4 regions of the Pseudarthrobacter sp. NBSH8 genome follow, and region 3 is predicted to be linked to each of the others. Evidence: riboswitches for the same ligand, from Rfam matches in the RefSeq annotation. Region 3 holds a riboswitch; each other region holds the start of a gene.
The links. A riboswitch is a leader RNA that binds a small molecule or an ion and turns the genes downstream of it on or off. The one in region 3 is predicted to bind S-adenosylmethionine.
Positions count from the first base shown of each region.

Region 1: linked by a shared signal. The riboswitch ahead of FYJ92_RS06055 (homoserine O-acetyltransferase) and the one ahead of FYJ92_RS17545 (DUF1737 domain-containing protein) in region 3 are both predicted to bind S-adenosylmethionine.
Region 2: linked by a shared signal. The riboswitch ahead of FYJ92_RS01520 (N-acetylglucosamine-6-phosphate deacetylase) and the one ahead of FYJ92_RS17545 (DUF1737 domain-containing protein) in region 3 are both predicted to bind S-adenosylmethionine.
Region 4: linked by a shared signal. The riboswitch ahead of FYJ92_RS12195 (aminotransferase class V-fold PLP-dependent enzyme) and the one ahead of FYJ92_RS17545 (DUF1737 domain-containing protein) in region 3 are both predicted to bind S-adenosylmethionine.

Region 1 is NZ_CP043178.1:1,326,145-1,329,689, reverse strand. It holds gene FYJ92_RS06065 (SGNH/GDSL hydrolase family protein) at 1-286, shown strand, start outside; gene FYJ92_RS06060 (hypothetical protein) at 425-955, shown strand; gene FYJ92_RS06055 (homoserine O-acetyltransferase) at 960-2,075, opposite strand; SAM riboswitch class IV at 2,088-2,202, opposite strand; gene FYJ92_RS06050 (bifunctional o-acetylhomoserine/o-acetylserine sulfhydrylase) at 2,271-3,545, opposite strand, start outside.
Region 2 is NZ_CP043178.1:335,704-339,248, forward strand. It holds gene FYJ92_RS01515 (beta-galactosidase family protein) at 1-1,365, shown strand, start outside; SAM riboswitch class IV at 1,706-1,828, shown strand; gene FYJ92_RS01520 (N-acetylglucosamine-6-phosphate deacetylase) at 2,266-3,513, shown strand.
Region 3 is NZ_CP043178.1:3,783,519-3,787,063, reverse strand. It holds gene FYJ92_RS17555 (O-succinylhomoserine sulfhydrylase) at 1-1,035, opposite strand, end outside; gene FYJ92_RS17550 (rhodanese-like domain-containing protein) at 1,032-1,445, opposite strand; gene FYJ92_RS17545 (DUF1737 domain-containing protein) at 1,442-1,699, opposite strand; SAM riboswitch class IV at 1,713-1,828, opposite strand; gene FYJ92_RS17540 (long-chain fatty acid--CoA ligase) at 2,803-3,545, opposite strand, start outside.
Region 4 is NZ_CP043178.1:2,651,603-2,655,147, forward strand. It holds gene FYJ92_RS12185 (ribosome small subunit-dependent GTPase A) at 1-377, shown strand, start outside; gene hisN (histidinol-phosphatase) at 432-1,244, shown strand; SAM riboswitch class IV at 1,401-1,514, shown strand; gene FYJ92_RS12195 (aminotransferase class V-fold PLP-dependent enzyme) at 1,550-2,974, shown strand; gene FYJ92_RS12200 (class I SAM-dependent methyltransferase) at 3,081-3,545, shown strand, end outside.

The sequences.
Region 1 (3,545 bases), 1.6 Mb from region 3:
ACACCACACCATCGCCGCCATGGTGCTGGATTCGCTGAACGTGAACCACACCCTCGAGCCACTCCGGCCCAAGCCCCTGCCCGTCCGCACCTGGCGGGCAGCCCGCTCCGAAGACCTGGTGTGGGCCCGCGAGTACTTTGTCCCCTGGGTGGTGCGGCGGCTGCGCAACCGTTCCTCCGGCGACGGAATCACCGCAAAACGTCCGACGCCGGGCCCTGTGTTTGGCCCGGGCGTTCCGTTGGGATCCGGCGAGGGGCCCCCGGGCACCACCGACGCCCGGCGCTAGAGGCGGCCCGGCGTGGCCCAGGGAACAGCGATGCCGTGCAGGATGCCGTGGACCGGCATGGAGCCTTTCTGGGGATCCCGGCCGTGCGTGTGAGCTCCGGGGTTAAGCTGGAAGGACACATATGAGAGGCGCTACACCGTGAACAGCTTGTTTTTCTGGATCATCATTCTGTCGTTCGTAGTACCGATGGCGATGCGGATGTACCGGAAGTCCGTCAACAAACGGAACCAGGAGCAGAGCTTTTCCGGTCGCTACCCCGAACAGTTTCCAGGCGGCGGGCAGTACCCAGGCAGCGAACAGTATCCTGGGCCGCAGAATAAACAGCCCCGTGATGGCTACACGCAGCAGGATTACATGAGTGGCGGCTTCCGCCAGATCATGAGCCCGCAGCCCCTGCCGCCGAGCCAGCCGCTGCCGCCCATGCAGCCGATTCCTTCCGCGGACCAGCAGTTCCCGCCGTACGGCCAGCCGCAGCCCACCGGCCAGTCGGTGCCAGATCAGCGCGCGGAAGCACCGAAGCAGCCTGCCGCCCCTGGCATTCCCCTGCCGCCGTCGGGCCCGCAGGGATACCGGGCCCGGAAACTGGCCGAACTCGACCAGCAGTACAGCAGCGGCGAGCTGGCCATGGAGGAGTACATGAAGCGCCGCTCCGACATCATGAACGGCTAACTGCTTAGATCAGGAACGTATTCCGGAGCTGGCGGCCCAGCTGGCCAATCTCGGTCAGGAAGCCGTCGTGGCCGATCGGAGCCTCAATGACGTGCACGTCCACGTCACCCGGGAGCGCGTCAGCCAGTTCACGGGACTGGGACGGGAAATACAGCCGGTCACTGTCCACGGCGGCCACGAAGAACCTGGCGGTAGCCCGGCCCAAGGCCTCGTTCAGGGAACCCCGCCCGCGGCAGACGTCGTGGCTCATAAGGGCGTCGGTGATGGCGATGTAGCTGTTGGCATCAAAGCGCCGCACCAGCTTTTTGCCTTGGTGGTCCAGATAGCTTTCCACCTGGTAGCGGCCCCGCTCCCCCAGCGCTGCCGCCTGGAACGGCGATTCCGGGTGCTGGGCCGACCGGCCGAAGCGCCCATCGAATTCCTCTGCGGAGCGATAGGTGATGTGCGCAATGCGCCGTGCCAGGGCCAGTCCGTCCTCCGGCAGCGGACCGCCATAATAGTCGCCGTCGTTAAAATTGCTGTCCTGGCGGATGGCGAGCGTCTGCGCCTGGGCGAACGCGATCTGTTCGGCCGTGCTGGCGGCACCGATCGAGATAACAGCGCACCGCTGGACCCGTTCCGGGTAGGTGACCGCCCATTCCAATGCCCGCGCGCCGCCCATGGAGCCGCCCAGCACGGCGTACCAGCTCGGGATGCCCAGCTGGTCAGCCAGCCTGGCCTCAGCCGCCGTAGTGTCCCGCAGCGTTACCAAAGGAAACCGCGACCCCCATGGCTTGCCGTCGGGGGCAATCGAGGATGGCCCGGTGGAGCCGTAACAGCCACCCACAATGTTGATGGAGACCACAAAGAACCGGTCGGTGTCCACCGGCGCACCTGGTCCGGCCAGCTGCTCCCACCAGCCGGGCTCGTCGCTGTCGCCGCGCGTCACGTGCGTGCTCCCGGTCAGGGCGTGTTCAATCAGGACGGCGTTGGAGCCGTCCGCGTTGAGGGTTCCCCACGTTTCATAGCCAAGGGTGACGTCCGGGAGGTAACCGCCGGCTTCGAGCTCAAGTCCGCCGACGCTGGCGTAACGGACCACGCCGTTTCCGGGGGCTGCAGTACGGGAAATCGTAATCGTCATGGAAGGACCTTTTCTATGCGCTTGCCCACCGTCAATTGACCAGCAGGCCAGGTCCTCACCCGGGGCACCCCGCCGCAAAAGAGGGTTGCCGGCCAGCAAGCCGGGGCTGTCGCTGGCACTCATGACCTGCTTCGAGTGTACGAACAGCCCCGGTCTATTGCTAAGCGTGTGACTGGTTGTGACTTCGCGGAAGCCCTACTCCTGCGGGGCCGCCGCGTCTTTGTTAGGGTCCGCCGCACCCTTGGCCGCCCGGAACCCGGCCTCCAGGTCGGCCAGGATGTCATCAATGTGTTCGATGCCCACGGACAGGCGGACGAGTCCCGGCGTGACCCCGGCGATGACCTGCTGCTCCGGCGAGAGCTGGCTGTGCGTGGTTGATGCCGGGTGGATCACCAGTGAACGGACGTCCCCGATGTTCGCAACGTGGGAGTGCAGTTCCAAGGCATCCACGAAGCGCTTCCCGGCCTCCGCGCCGCCGGCTAGGTTGAATGAGACCACCGCACCGGTGCCTTTGGGGCCGTATTTGCGGCCGCGCTCATACCAGGGGCTGGAGGACAGCCCTGCATAGGCGACGGATTCGACGTCGTCCCTTGCCTCAAGCCACTGGGCAACGTCCACGGCATTGGCCACGTGACGCTCCACCCGCAGGCTCAGGGTCTCCAGGCCCTGGGCGATGAGGAATGCGTTGAACGGTGACACTGCCGAGCCGAGGTCGCGCAGCAGCTGCACCCGGGCCTTGAGGATGTAGGACAGGTTGGCACCGAGGGCTCCGCCGGCCCCCAGGTCCCGGGCATACACCAGCCCGTTGTAGGTGGGGTCCGGGGTGCTGAAGCCCGGGAACCGTTCCGGCTCCGCGCCGAAGTCGAAGTTCCCCGAGTCCACAATCACCCCGGCTATGGCCGAGCCATGCCCGCCCAGATACTTGGTGGCGGAGTGGACCACAATGTCCGCGCCCCATTCGAGCGGGCGGATGAGGTAGGGGGTGGACAGGGTGTTGTCCACAATCAGGGGAACGCCGGCGTCGTGAGCTACCTCAGACACGCCTTCGATGTCCAGCACGTCCTGACGCGGGTTGGAGACCACTTCGCCGAAGAAGAGCTTGGTGTTGGGCTGGACGGCATCGCGCCACTGGTCTAGGTTGTCCGGGTCAGCCACAAACGTGACGGATATGCCGAACTTCTTGAGGGTGTGCGCCAGGAGGTTGTACGTCCCGCCGTACAGGCTGGGGCTGGCCACGACGTGATCCCCGGCTTCGGCAATGTTCAGGATGGCAAAGGCTTCAGCGGCCTGTCCCGAGCTCAGCAGCAGTGCAGCGAGCCCGCCCTCAAGGCTGGCAATCCGCTGTTCCACGGCATCCTGCGTGGGGTTGCCGATTCTAGTGTAGATCGGCGCGAGCTCCGCGAGGGCAAACCGGTTGGCGGCGCTTTCGGCGCTCGGGAAGACGAACGACGTCGTTTGGTAAATCGGGAG
Region 2 (3,545 bases), 610 kb from region 3:
TCAGCGGGCGGTCCGGTCGTGGCGGTGCAGATAGAAAACGAGTACGGCAGCTACGGCGATGACCACGACTACATCCGGTGGAACCGCCGCGCACTGGAGGAACGGGGAATCACGGAGCTGCTGTTCACCGCCGACGGCGGCAACGACTACTTCCTGGACGGCGGCGCCATCGAGGGAACCTGGGCGACGGCAACCCTTGGCAGCCGCGGCGATGAAGCCGTGGCCACATGGCAGCGGCGCCGGCCGGGTGAGCCGTTCTTCAACGTGGAATTCTGGAGCGGCTGGTTCGATCACTGGGGCGAACGCCACCACGTCCGCGATGCCGCCGACGCGGCCGCGGAGATCCGAAAGATCCTGGACCTTGACGGTTCAGTTTGTATTTACATGGCACACGGCGGCACCAACTTCGGCCTTGGATCCGGCAGCAACCACGACGGCAAAAAACTCCAGCCGACCGTCAGCAGCTACGACTCCGACGCTCCCATCGCGGAGAACGGTGCGCTGACGCCGAAGTTCCACGCCCTGCGGACGGAGTTCTTCCGCGCCCGGGGCCTGGAGGGCAACAACGTCCCGGAACTGCCGACTGAACTCCTGGCAGCGGCACCTGTGCTGCCCGCACAGACCCTCCCCGTGGCACCGGGCGTGGAACTGTTGGACCTGGTCCGTGCCGCAGGGGAACCTGTTCAGAGCGTCAGGCCGCTGTCCTTCGAACAGCTCGGGCTGGACGCCGGCATGGTGCTCTATTCCGCCGACGCCGTGCTGCCGGGGCAACCGGGAAAACCTGCGGAAACACCGTTGAAGATCATGGGGCTGAACGACCGCGCCTACATCTGGGTGGACGGGGTTTTTGCCGGCATCCTCGATGACACCAACGCCGCCGAAGGCCTGAAGGTCACCGGCACCGGCACCCCCGCCAGGCTGGAAATCCTGGTGGAAAACCTCGGCCGGATCAATTACGGGCCATTAACGGGCCACGGCAAGGGCATCCTCGACGGAGTCCTGGTGAACCAGCGTTTCACCTTCCACTGGACCCAGACACCGGTGCCTTTGACCGAATGGGGTCCGGACGAGCTCGGGAGGCTTGCTTCGGCCGAGTTCGCGGCAGAGGCGCCCGCCGACACCTACCTCGCGTTGCCCGGCTTCGGGAAGGGCTTCGTTTGGATCAACGGCTTCCTGCTCGGCCGTTACTGGGACGTGGGGCCGCAGGCTACCCTATACATTCCTTCACCGATGATCCGGCGCGGCGTCAACACCGTCAAGGTACTGGAGCTCGAAAAGTCCGGCATTACCGTCGAGCTCCGAACAGAGCCTGACCTGGGACCGGGCGGTCAGGGTCTGGTGCTGGCGGAAGAACTGGCGGACTGAGCTCGCCGTCTTTCGACTTGGCCGGAACGACAACTAATCCCCGCAAATGTACGCCACATTGGGGGAAGCCGTCCCAGAGGCAGACTCCGGGAGCGTCCAAACGACCTGCGGACGCCCCGGGCCGCCCCTGGCCCAGGCCTGCAAGCGGCGGCACAAAGACACCACTGTACGTCAGGGCAGCGGCCGGCACGACAACGAGCGTGAGATGGCAGTGGGGCGCGTTGCCCTGGCGAACAGGCGCACTGTCAGCTCTCTGCCGATAAGGAAATCTTCCGTGAAGCGTCCCTGGTGGTGGCAATGCCGAGGAAAATCCAAATAATCGGGAGTAGGCTGCGAGGTACTTCATGAGATGTGGCGCCAAGCTCCGACTGGTCACACGCCAACCCCATGTTCAAGGGTGGATCGGATGAAGAAGCGACCAATCGGGAACTAATGACAAACCCCCAATTGGTAAGAGCACTCGTGAAAGGCCCCTAGTGTGCCATGTGAAACCGTTTCTGATTGCACCGTCTCGTCCGGCGCCATGGACGAGACCCAAGAGGTATATATTCGGGTCCTGCCGATAGTGGACACGGTTTGCGGCCTCGTCGAATTCAAGGTCGGCGAAACATGGGAAAGATGCTGGACTACGGCTTCGCGGGAACTGATTCACAGGCTCTCCCATTCAATTCATCCTGCCCAATGGTGCGCCGAAAATATGCAGCTCATAGTTACGATTGCTTTGAGGGGGCAGCCTGCGGGGCAGCCGATTAGATTTCTCCTGCTCCGCGGGCACTACGCGGTTTGTGCGGATAGTGGTGGCGTACACGCGCGGACTCTGGGGACATCCTTGCCCGCTGTTTCGACCACGGCCGGTGCCATTGAGTCACTTGCCGGGGAAATGTGACGGAGAATCGATTCATGAGTTCTCCGGAAACACATTCGGCCACGCAACGCCGCCAGTTCATCGCGGGAACAGTCGTAAGCGACAGGCGTGTCACTGAAAAGGGTGTTCTCGTCGTCGAAGGTGACCGAATCGTCTACGCTGGGCCCACCGCCGGGTTCCATGAGACGCTATTCAACTACCCGGCGTCCGCGGAAACGGTCTGTCACGAAGTTCCGACCGGCGGATTGATCCTGCCCGGGTTTATTGACCTGCATTGCCACGGCGGAAACGGCGGTGACTTCCCTAGCGGCGACGAGGTTTCAGCGCGGAAGGCCATCGACTTCCTGCATCGCTCGGGCACGACAACGCTCCTTGCCAGCATGGTGACAGCCTCCCGGGAGGACCTTTTGCGGGGGATCGAGCTCTTTGCCGGGCTCACGGACGAAGGACTCATCGAGGGCATCCACCTCGAAGGCCCTTTTTTATCGCGCGCCCGATGCGGCGCACAGAACCCGGAATTCCTCCTGTGGCCGAACTCTGAGCTCATGGAGGAGCTGCTCCAGGCAGCTGACGGCAAACTGGTCACCATGACGTACGCCCCGGAACTGCCCGGGGCGGCTAACCTGGTGGGCCTCATGACCAGGCACGGCGTGACCCCTTCTCTGGGACATACGGACTGCGATGACGCCACGGCAGCGGCCTCCCTTGTCGCGGCACGCGAAGGCCTTCTGTCGGCCGGTTTCGAAGGCATCCGCTCGCTTCCCACGGTAACCCACCTCTTCAATGGAATGCCTCCCATGCATCACCGCTCCCCGGGTCCGGTCGCCGCCTGCCTACGCGCCGCGCAGGAGGACAAGGCGATCGTCGAGCTCATAGCGGACGGCGCGCACCTTGATCCGGCCATCGTGACCACTGTGTTCCAGCTGGTGGGTGCCACCAACATCGTTCTGGTCTCAGACTCCATGGCAGCCGCCGGGCTTACCGACGGTAACTACATGCTCGGGCCTTCCCCCGTCACCGTGACGGGCGGTGTCGCCACGCTGGACGCCACGGGCTCCCTCGCGGGCGGTACAGCGACGATGCTCGATGTCCTCCGGCGAACCGTCGCGGCCGGCGTCCGGCTGGAAGACGCAGTACTCTCCGCTACGGCCGTTCCGGCCGCTGTCCTCGGCTTATCCGATGAACTAGGGGGACTCCGCCGTGGGCTCCGTGCGGATGCAGTCGTGGTGGACAAGGACCTCGCACTGGCTGGAGTTCTCCGCGGCGGGAACTGGCTCAAATGACCCCATGGCGGATTTCAGCCGTCGTTGCAACG
Region 3 (3,545 bases):
GTTGTTGGAGATGTCGATGATCCGCAAGGCGTCCAGCAGCCCAAACGCGGCTTCTTTGCCCGAGCGGCCATCCGTCGTCGCAAGTTCCAGCGTGAGGACGGTGCCGCCGGCCTTCATCTGCTTGGCGGCAAGTTCGTACTGCGGGTGGGACTTGAGCAGCGGGTACTTGACCCAGCTGACGGCCGGCTGCTTTTCGAGCCATTCCGCCAGCCGCAGAGCGGACGCGGACGAGTGGTTCACGCGCAGCGCCATGGTCTCCAGGCCTTTGGTCAGCACCCAGGCGTTGAACGCGGAGAGGGCCGGGCCGGTGTGCCGCATGAGCTGCTTGACCGGGCCGTCGATGAACTCCTTGGTGCCCAGGATGGCACCGCCCAGGACGCGTCCCTGGCCGTCGATGTGCTTGGTGCCGGAGTACACAATCACGTCCGCGCCCAGCTGGCCGCAGCGCTGCAGCAGGGGAGTGGCGAAGACGTTGTCGACGACGACGGTGGCCCCGGCGGCGTGCGCCAGTTCGCTGACCGCGGCGATGTCCACGATTTCCTGCATCGGGTTGGATGGCGATTCGAAGAACACTGCGGTGGTGGGTTCCGACAGTGCAGCAGCCCACTGTTCGAGGTCCGGGCCGTCAACGAACACGGTTTCCACGCCCCAGCGCGGCAGGATCTCGTTCAGGATCACAAAACAGGAGCCGAACAGTGAACGCGCGGCAACCACCCGGTCGCCGGCCGCCAGCAGGGCGCCCAGGGCGGTGAAGACCGCTGACATGCCAGATGCCGTCGCAAAGCACGCTTCGGTGCCTTCGAGCAGGCGAAGGCGTTCCTGGAAGGTGGCCACGGACGGGTTGCCGTACCGGGAGTAGACGAAGCGTTCGTCCTCGCCGGTGAAGGCGCGCTCGGCGGCGGCAGCGGACTCGTAGACGAAGCCGGAGTTCAGGAAGACCGGCTCGGTGGTCTCCTGGAAGTTGGTGCGGTTCAGCCCGCCGCGGACGGCCTGCGTTTCGGCGCTCCAGCCGGCGGCGTCTTCGTTGAAGGTCACTTCGTTATTCCCAGGTTGGTGGGGAGGCCGCGGTTTTTCCAGCCGTTGACGGTGCGCTCGCCGTAGCGGTCCGGCTCGCCTTCGAAACCCTCCAGGACGTTGTAGGAGGTGAAGCCGGCCTGCGTCGCGGCGATGGCGGCGGCGATGGAGCGCTGGCCCGAGCGGCAGAGGAACACCAGTTCGGCGCCGTCGTCCTCCGGTGCCTGCTGTGTCAGGTCGGTGATGAAATCCGAGTTGGGGATGCCGCCGGGGAAGGTCCACGGGATGAACAGGGGATCGTTGTCCGTGGCCTTGGTGTCGGGGATGCCGATGTGGGCCCATTCGCCTTCGGTCCGGACGTCCACCAGGATGGCGCCCTGCTCCAGCTTGGCCCAGGCTTCCTGCGGGGTGAGGTCTCCGGCGTAGCTCACGCGTGGCCCTCGCCGTCGAAATCGAGGTCTTCCACGGCAGAGGCGACGGCGGCATCGGCGGTGGCGATGGCCGACGGGAGGATGAGTGCCTGCGCAACGATCACAACACCTCCGTTGGACGTCGCGGCCGGGCTGCCGTGCAGGACATACCCTTCGGCCAGGGCAGTGGAAATCCGTTCACAGAAAGACCTGTCGTCCGGCCCGGTGACAAGCCGGTACGACAGTTTCTTTTCAGGGGCGGGGGCGTCAGACACGACGGAACTCCTTCTTTCACGCTTGCAGCTCGAATGGGTCGATATGCCGAGTATTCACCTGAGGCACCCCGCCGCGAAAGGGAGGGTTGCCGACCGGCCAGTCAGGGCTTGGCGCCGGTTCTCATTACTCCCCAAAAACGTAACACTCGCCCCGCCCCGCCGCACCGCCGCCGTCGTCATGTTCCGTAACCAACGCGTGTTTCCGTAACCCCGGCGCTGACGGGACAACCGAGTGGGGGCGGGACCGCAGACCCTCGTCGGGGTCGCCCGTGCGCAGCGTCTGATGCCGCTGGTGGTCCTGGGACCTGGGACCTGGGACCTGAGGCCAAGCATGGCTGAACCGGACCCAAAGGTGAGGCAGACAGAGTTTGCAAAGGCGCCGGCCGCCGCCCGCGCCGCCAACACAGTCCCGGAGCGACGCCGGCTCTGCTGGGCCATGACATTTCCATCCCCTTCCGGTCCTCGGAAACCATCGCTATCCGGCAGTTCCTGGACCAGGCTGCAGCCCTGGGCTCCCATGCCATGCTCACCGTCAAACCCACGGTTCCGCTGCAGCAGATCGACGACGACGCCGCCCAGTCATTTGCCGCCGAGATCACCAGGATTTCGGCGGGCTTCCGGGGCTGGGGCGGGACTACCGCTTTGCCCTGTCGGACACCAACGGCGACGGCATCTGGGACGGCACCGATGCCGCTTACGCGCCGTACTCTCCCGGGGAAGACGCCGTGGAATGGTTAGGGCTGTCGGCCTACCATGACGACACCGCCGGAACGGCAGCCGTCAACACCGTGGCTGCCCCCGGGGAACTGGCCGGGATGCTGACCGGAGCAGGCAAACGAGGACTTCTACGCCACCTACGTGGCGCAACGGGACAAGCCGTTCCTCCTGCAGACTGAAGTCTGCTACAGCCCCGCAGCCGACGTGGCCGCAGCGGCAAGTGCCCGGCTGGACGCGTCCGGCCTCATGACGGGTCCGGTCAGCGAACCATCCCGGCGCTGCAGCAGGGCGCCATTCTCCTCAACACGGCTGCCTACGCCGTGATCCTGGGGCTCCTGTGGGTCATGGTCCGGACGCGTTTCCTGTTCCGCATCATTCCCGCCTGATCACCCTGTTGGAGTATCGGCGGCGCTGTACCGGGCGGTGAGTTCGCGCTTGAGGACCTTGCCGCTGGGGCCGGTGGGGAATTCGGTGACTAGGGTAATGATCCGCGGATACTTATAGGCCGCCAATTCCGCGGCGGCGAAGTCCCGCAACTCATCAACGGTGGCGCTGCTGCCCGGATTGAGGACGACGGCGGCCGCCACCTCCTGCCCGTGGGTTTCGTCGGGGACGCCATAGACGGCAACGCTCAGGACTGCATCGTGCCGGCTGAGGACTTCCTCTACCTCGCGCGGGTAGACGTTAAAGCCGTTCCGGATGATCATCTCCTTCTTCCGGTCCAGGATCCGGAGGTAGCCGTCCCCGTCCTTGGTGCCCAGGTCGCCGGTCCGGAACCAACCGTCCACCACAGCCTCTGCGGTGGCTTCGGGCCGGTTGAGGTAGCCCGTGAAGAGGTTGTGCCCCCGGACCACCAGCTCGCCTAACTCGCCCGTGGGCTGCAGCTCGATGGCATCCTGGACGTCCGCGCGGGCGATCTCCACCTGGACTCCCCAAATGGCCTGGCCTACCGTTCCGGGCCGCGGCGCTTTGCCTACATGGTTGAAGGTGGCAACCGGGGACGTCTCGGTCAGGCCGTAGCCTTCGTAAATGTCCGAGCCGAATTCCGTCTTGAACCTGTCCATCACCGCCACAGGCAGGGACGCGCCGCCGGAGATGCAGTAGCGCAGGGCGTTGGACCGGCCGGTGT
Region 4 (3,545 bases), 1.1 Mb from region 3:
AACGGGCTACCGGTGGCGTGAACGCGGTGACCGGCCGCGGCCGCCACACGTCGTCGTCGGCCCTTGCCCTGAAACTGACCGGCGCCCCCGCCGGTAGCTGGATCATCGACACCCCTGGCATCCGCTCGTTCGGCCTGGCCCACGTGGATCCGGACCGGATACTAAGGTCCTTCCCGGACCTGGAACCGGGCACGGATGCCTGCGAGCGTGGTTGCAAGCACAACACCGCGGCCGTCAACTGCGGCGTGGATGCCTGGGTGGCGGCCGGTCAAGCGGGCCCCACCGGCCCGGCCCGGCTCGCGTCCCTGCGGCGGCTGCTCGGCACTGATCCGCGCCTGGTGGGCCAGGAAACCAAGGAACTGGGCAGCATCGGCTAGGGGCCAAAAGCCGACGTCCCCAACCCCACGGCCCGGAGACGGTAGTTTGGAACCATGATCCAACCCGCTTCGAGCTACAACGATGACCTGCGCCTTGCCCATGTGCTGGCAGATTCCGTGGACGACCAGACCATGAGCCGCTTCAAGGCACTGGACCTCCGCATCGAGACCAAGCCGGACCTGACGCCGGTAACGGACGCGGACAAGTCCGCGGAGGAAGCCATCCGCGGCCAGCTGTCCCGCTCGCGTCCCCGCGACGCCGTGCTGGGCGAGGAATTCGGCAGTTCGGGCCATGGCTCCCGCCGCTGGATCATTGATCCCATCGACGGCACCAAGAACTTTGTCCGCGGCGTCCCGGTGTGGGCCACCCTGATAGCCCTCGTGGACGAAGGTGAACCCGTGGTAGGAGTGGTCAGTGCCCCCGCGCTGGGCAAGCGCTGGTGGGCCGCCAAGGGTTCCGGCGCCTACATGGGCAAGTCCCTCGCCGCGGCAACGCGGCTCCGGGTCTCGGACGTCTCCAAGCTTTCGGATGCCTCCCTGTCCTACTCCAGCCTGGGCGGCTGGAAGGAACGCGGCAACCTGGATGAATTCCTGGGACTGACCGAAGACGTGTGGCGTACACGCGCCTACGGCGATTTCTGGTCCTACTGCATGGTGGCCGAAGGTGCCGTGGACATCGCCTGCGAGCCCGAACTGAACCTCTACGACATGGCTGCCCTCGTGCCCATCGTGGTGGAAGCCGGCGGCCGCTTCACCTCTCTGGAGGGACAGGACGGGCCGTTCGGCGGAAACGCCCTGGCCACGAACTCCATCCTGCACTCAGAGGTGCTCAAGCGGCTGAACCCGGACCTGGACGATCTCCTCTAGGCACTTTCTTCGAATTATCGACGGCGGATGCCTCCTCAAGGGGGCGTCCGCCGTCGTATCTTCGACAAATGCGCGGTTCCTCAAACGCGCGTAACAAAGTCCTTAACATTGGGCTGGCTTCCTTTCTGCAGCGGCAGATGTTCTACGCTCTTAACAGGTCACGAGTGCCAGCGCTAAACCCCGGTTTGCTGGCCGGCAACCCTCCATTCGCGGTGGGGTGCCCCGGGTGACGACCAGGCCGGTCCGGAATGGACACGGCAAGCGCGGATTCCCGGTGCCGGGTGTCCTTTTAGAGTGAGGTCTCCGTGACAACTGCCACCGTCTCCCCCAACAGTGTTTCCCCCAGCAACGCCGCTGCACTGTTCAACGATGCCGCTACCATCGCCGGGCGGCCCCTTTCCGCCGTCACCGGCGCGGAAATCCAGGCACCGTTGATCCAGGGCGGTCATGTCCGCTACGCAAATCTGGACTACGGCGCATCCGCTCCTGCCCTCTCCGTGGTGTCCGCCTACCTCAACGAGATCCTGCCGTTCTACGCCAGCGTCCACCGAGGCGCGGGCTTTGCGTCCCAGATCAGCACCTCCGTGTACGAGAACGCCCGGAACGTCGTCCGCGACTTTGTGGGCGGGCGCCCGGACGACTCCGTCATCTTCACCCGGAACACCACCGACTCGCTGAACCTGCTGGCGGGTTGCCTGCCGGCGACGGACGGACGGCCGCATGGCGATGTCCTTTATTTGGACATCGAGCACCACGCCAACCTCCTGCCGTGGCAGGGCGTCCCGCACCGCAGCGTCGTCGCCGCGGACACCATCGTAGGGACCCTTGAGGTCCTGCGCGCCGAACTTGAGCAGGGCAACGTCAGTCTCCTCGCGGTCACGGGCGCCTCCAACGTCACCGGGGAGATCCTCCCGGTCAAGGCCCTGGCCGCCCTCGCCCATGAGTACGGGGCGCGGATCGTGGTGGACGCCGCGCAGTTGGCGCCGCACCGGCGCATCAATATCAGCACCGACGACGTCGACTACCTCGCCTTCTCCGGCCACAAGCTCTACGCGCCCTTCGGCTCCGGGGTCCTGGTGGGCCGCGCGGACTGGCTCGACGCCGGTACTCCCCACCTTGCCGGCGGCGGCGCCGTCCGCGAGGCCAAGCTCGACGGCGTCAGCTGGGCCACCGGCCCGGCCCGGCACGAGGGCGGCTCCCCCAACGTCCTGGGTGCGGCCACCCTGGCACGCGCCACCCAGGTCATCGCATCCTTGGACCAGGACCACTGGCACGCCCACGAAGCGGCCATCCGGTCATTCCTGGTGGACGGGCTCGGGAAGATCGACGGCGTCACCGTGCACCAGATCTTCTCGGATACGGACGCCGAAACCGGCACCATCGGTGTGGTGAACTTCTCCGTGGCAGGATACGACGCGGGCCTCGTGGCCGCCTACCTGTCGGCCGAGCACGGAGTTGGCCTCCGGGACGGCCGCTTTTGCGCGCACCCACTCCTCAAGCGCCTCGGCCTTCCCTCCGGTTCGCTGCGGGCCAGCTTCGGCGTAGGCTCCCGACTGGAGGACGCCCAACGGCTCCTCGCAGGCCTGGAACAGCTCCGCCGGACCGGACTGGGCTGGGACTACGTGGTGGACGCGGGCCGCTGGGTTCCGGCTAACGACACCCGCACCTACCCGCATTGGGCGCCCAACACGCCGGGCACGGCAGGCGCGGCTCCATGCCTTGACGACTGACTGAGCCTTTCGTCCTGTACTTCCTGACCTGACGGCCACCCACCGGGTGGAGGCCTATACGGTAAATTCGAAGGATACCGATGGGCGCAGTTGAAGGAGGCCGCACGTGGCACGGGGTGGCCCCAGGCTTGAGCAAGGACGCCGTCTGGAACTCGGACAGAGTTTCCAGGACGGCGGCGAACATTACCAGCGCGTACGCCCTGGCTACCCCGCCGAAGCAGCGGACTGGCTGATCCCTTCCGGAGCCAGGGACGCTGTGGACGTGGGCGCCGGGACCGGCAAGTTCACCGCCCTGCTGCTGGAACGCGGCCTGGCGGTTTCCGCCGTGGACCCGTCCCCGGACATGCTGGACCAGCTGCGGGCACACTACCCGGGGGTTTACGCGACCCAGGGGACCGCAGAGGGCACCGGCCTCGCTGACTCCTCGTTCGACGTCGCGAGCGTTGCGCAGGCCTGGCACTGGTGCGATCCGCTGCCCGCGAGCACCGAACTGGCGCGGATCCTGCGGCCCGGCGGAACGCTGGGGCTGATCTGGAACCAGCTGGACACGTCTGTTCCGTGGGTGCACCGG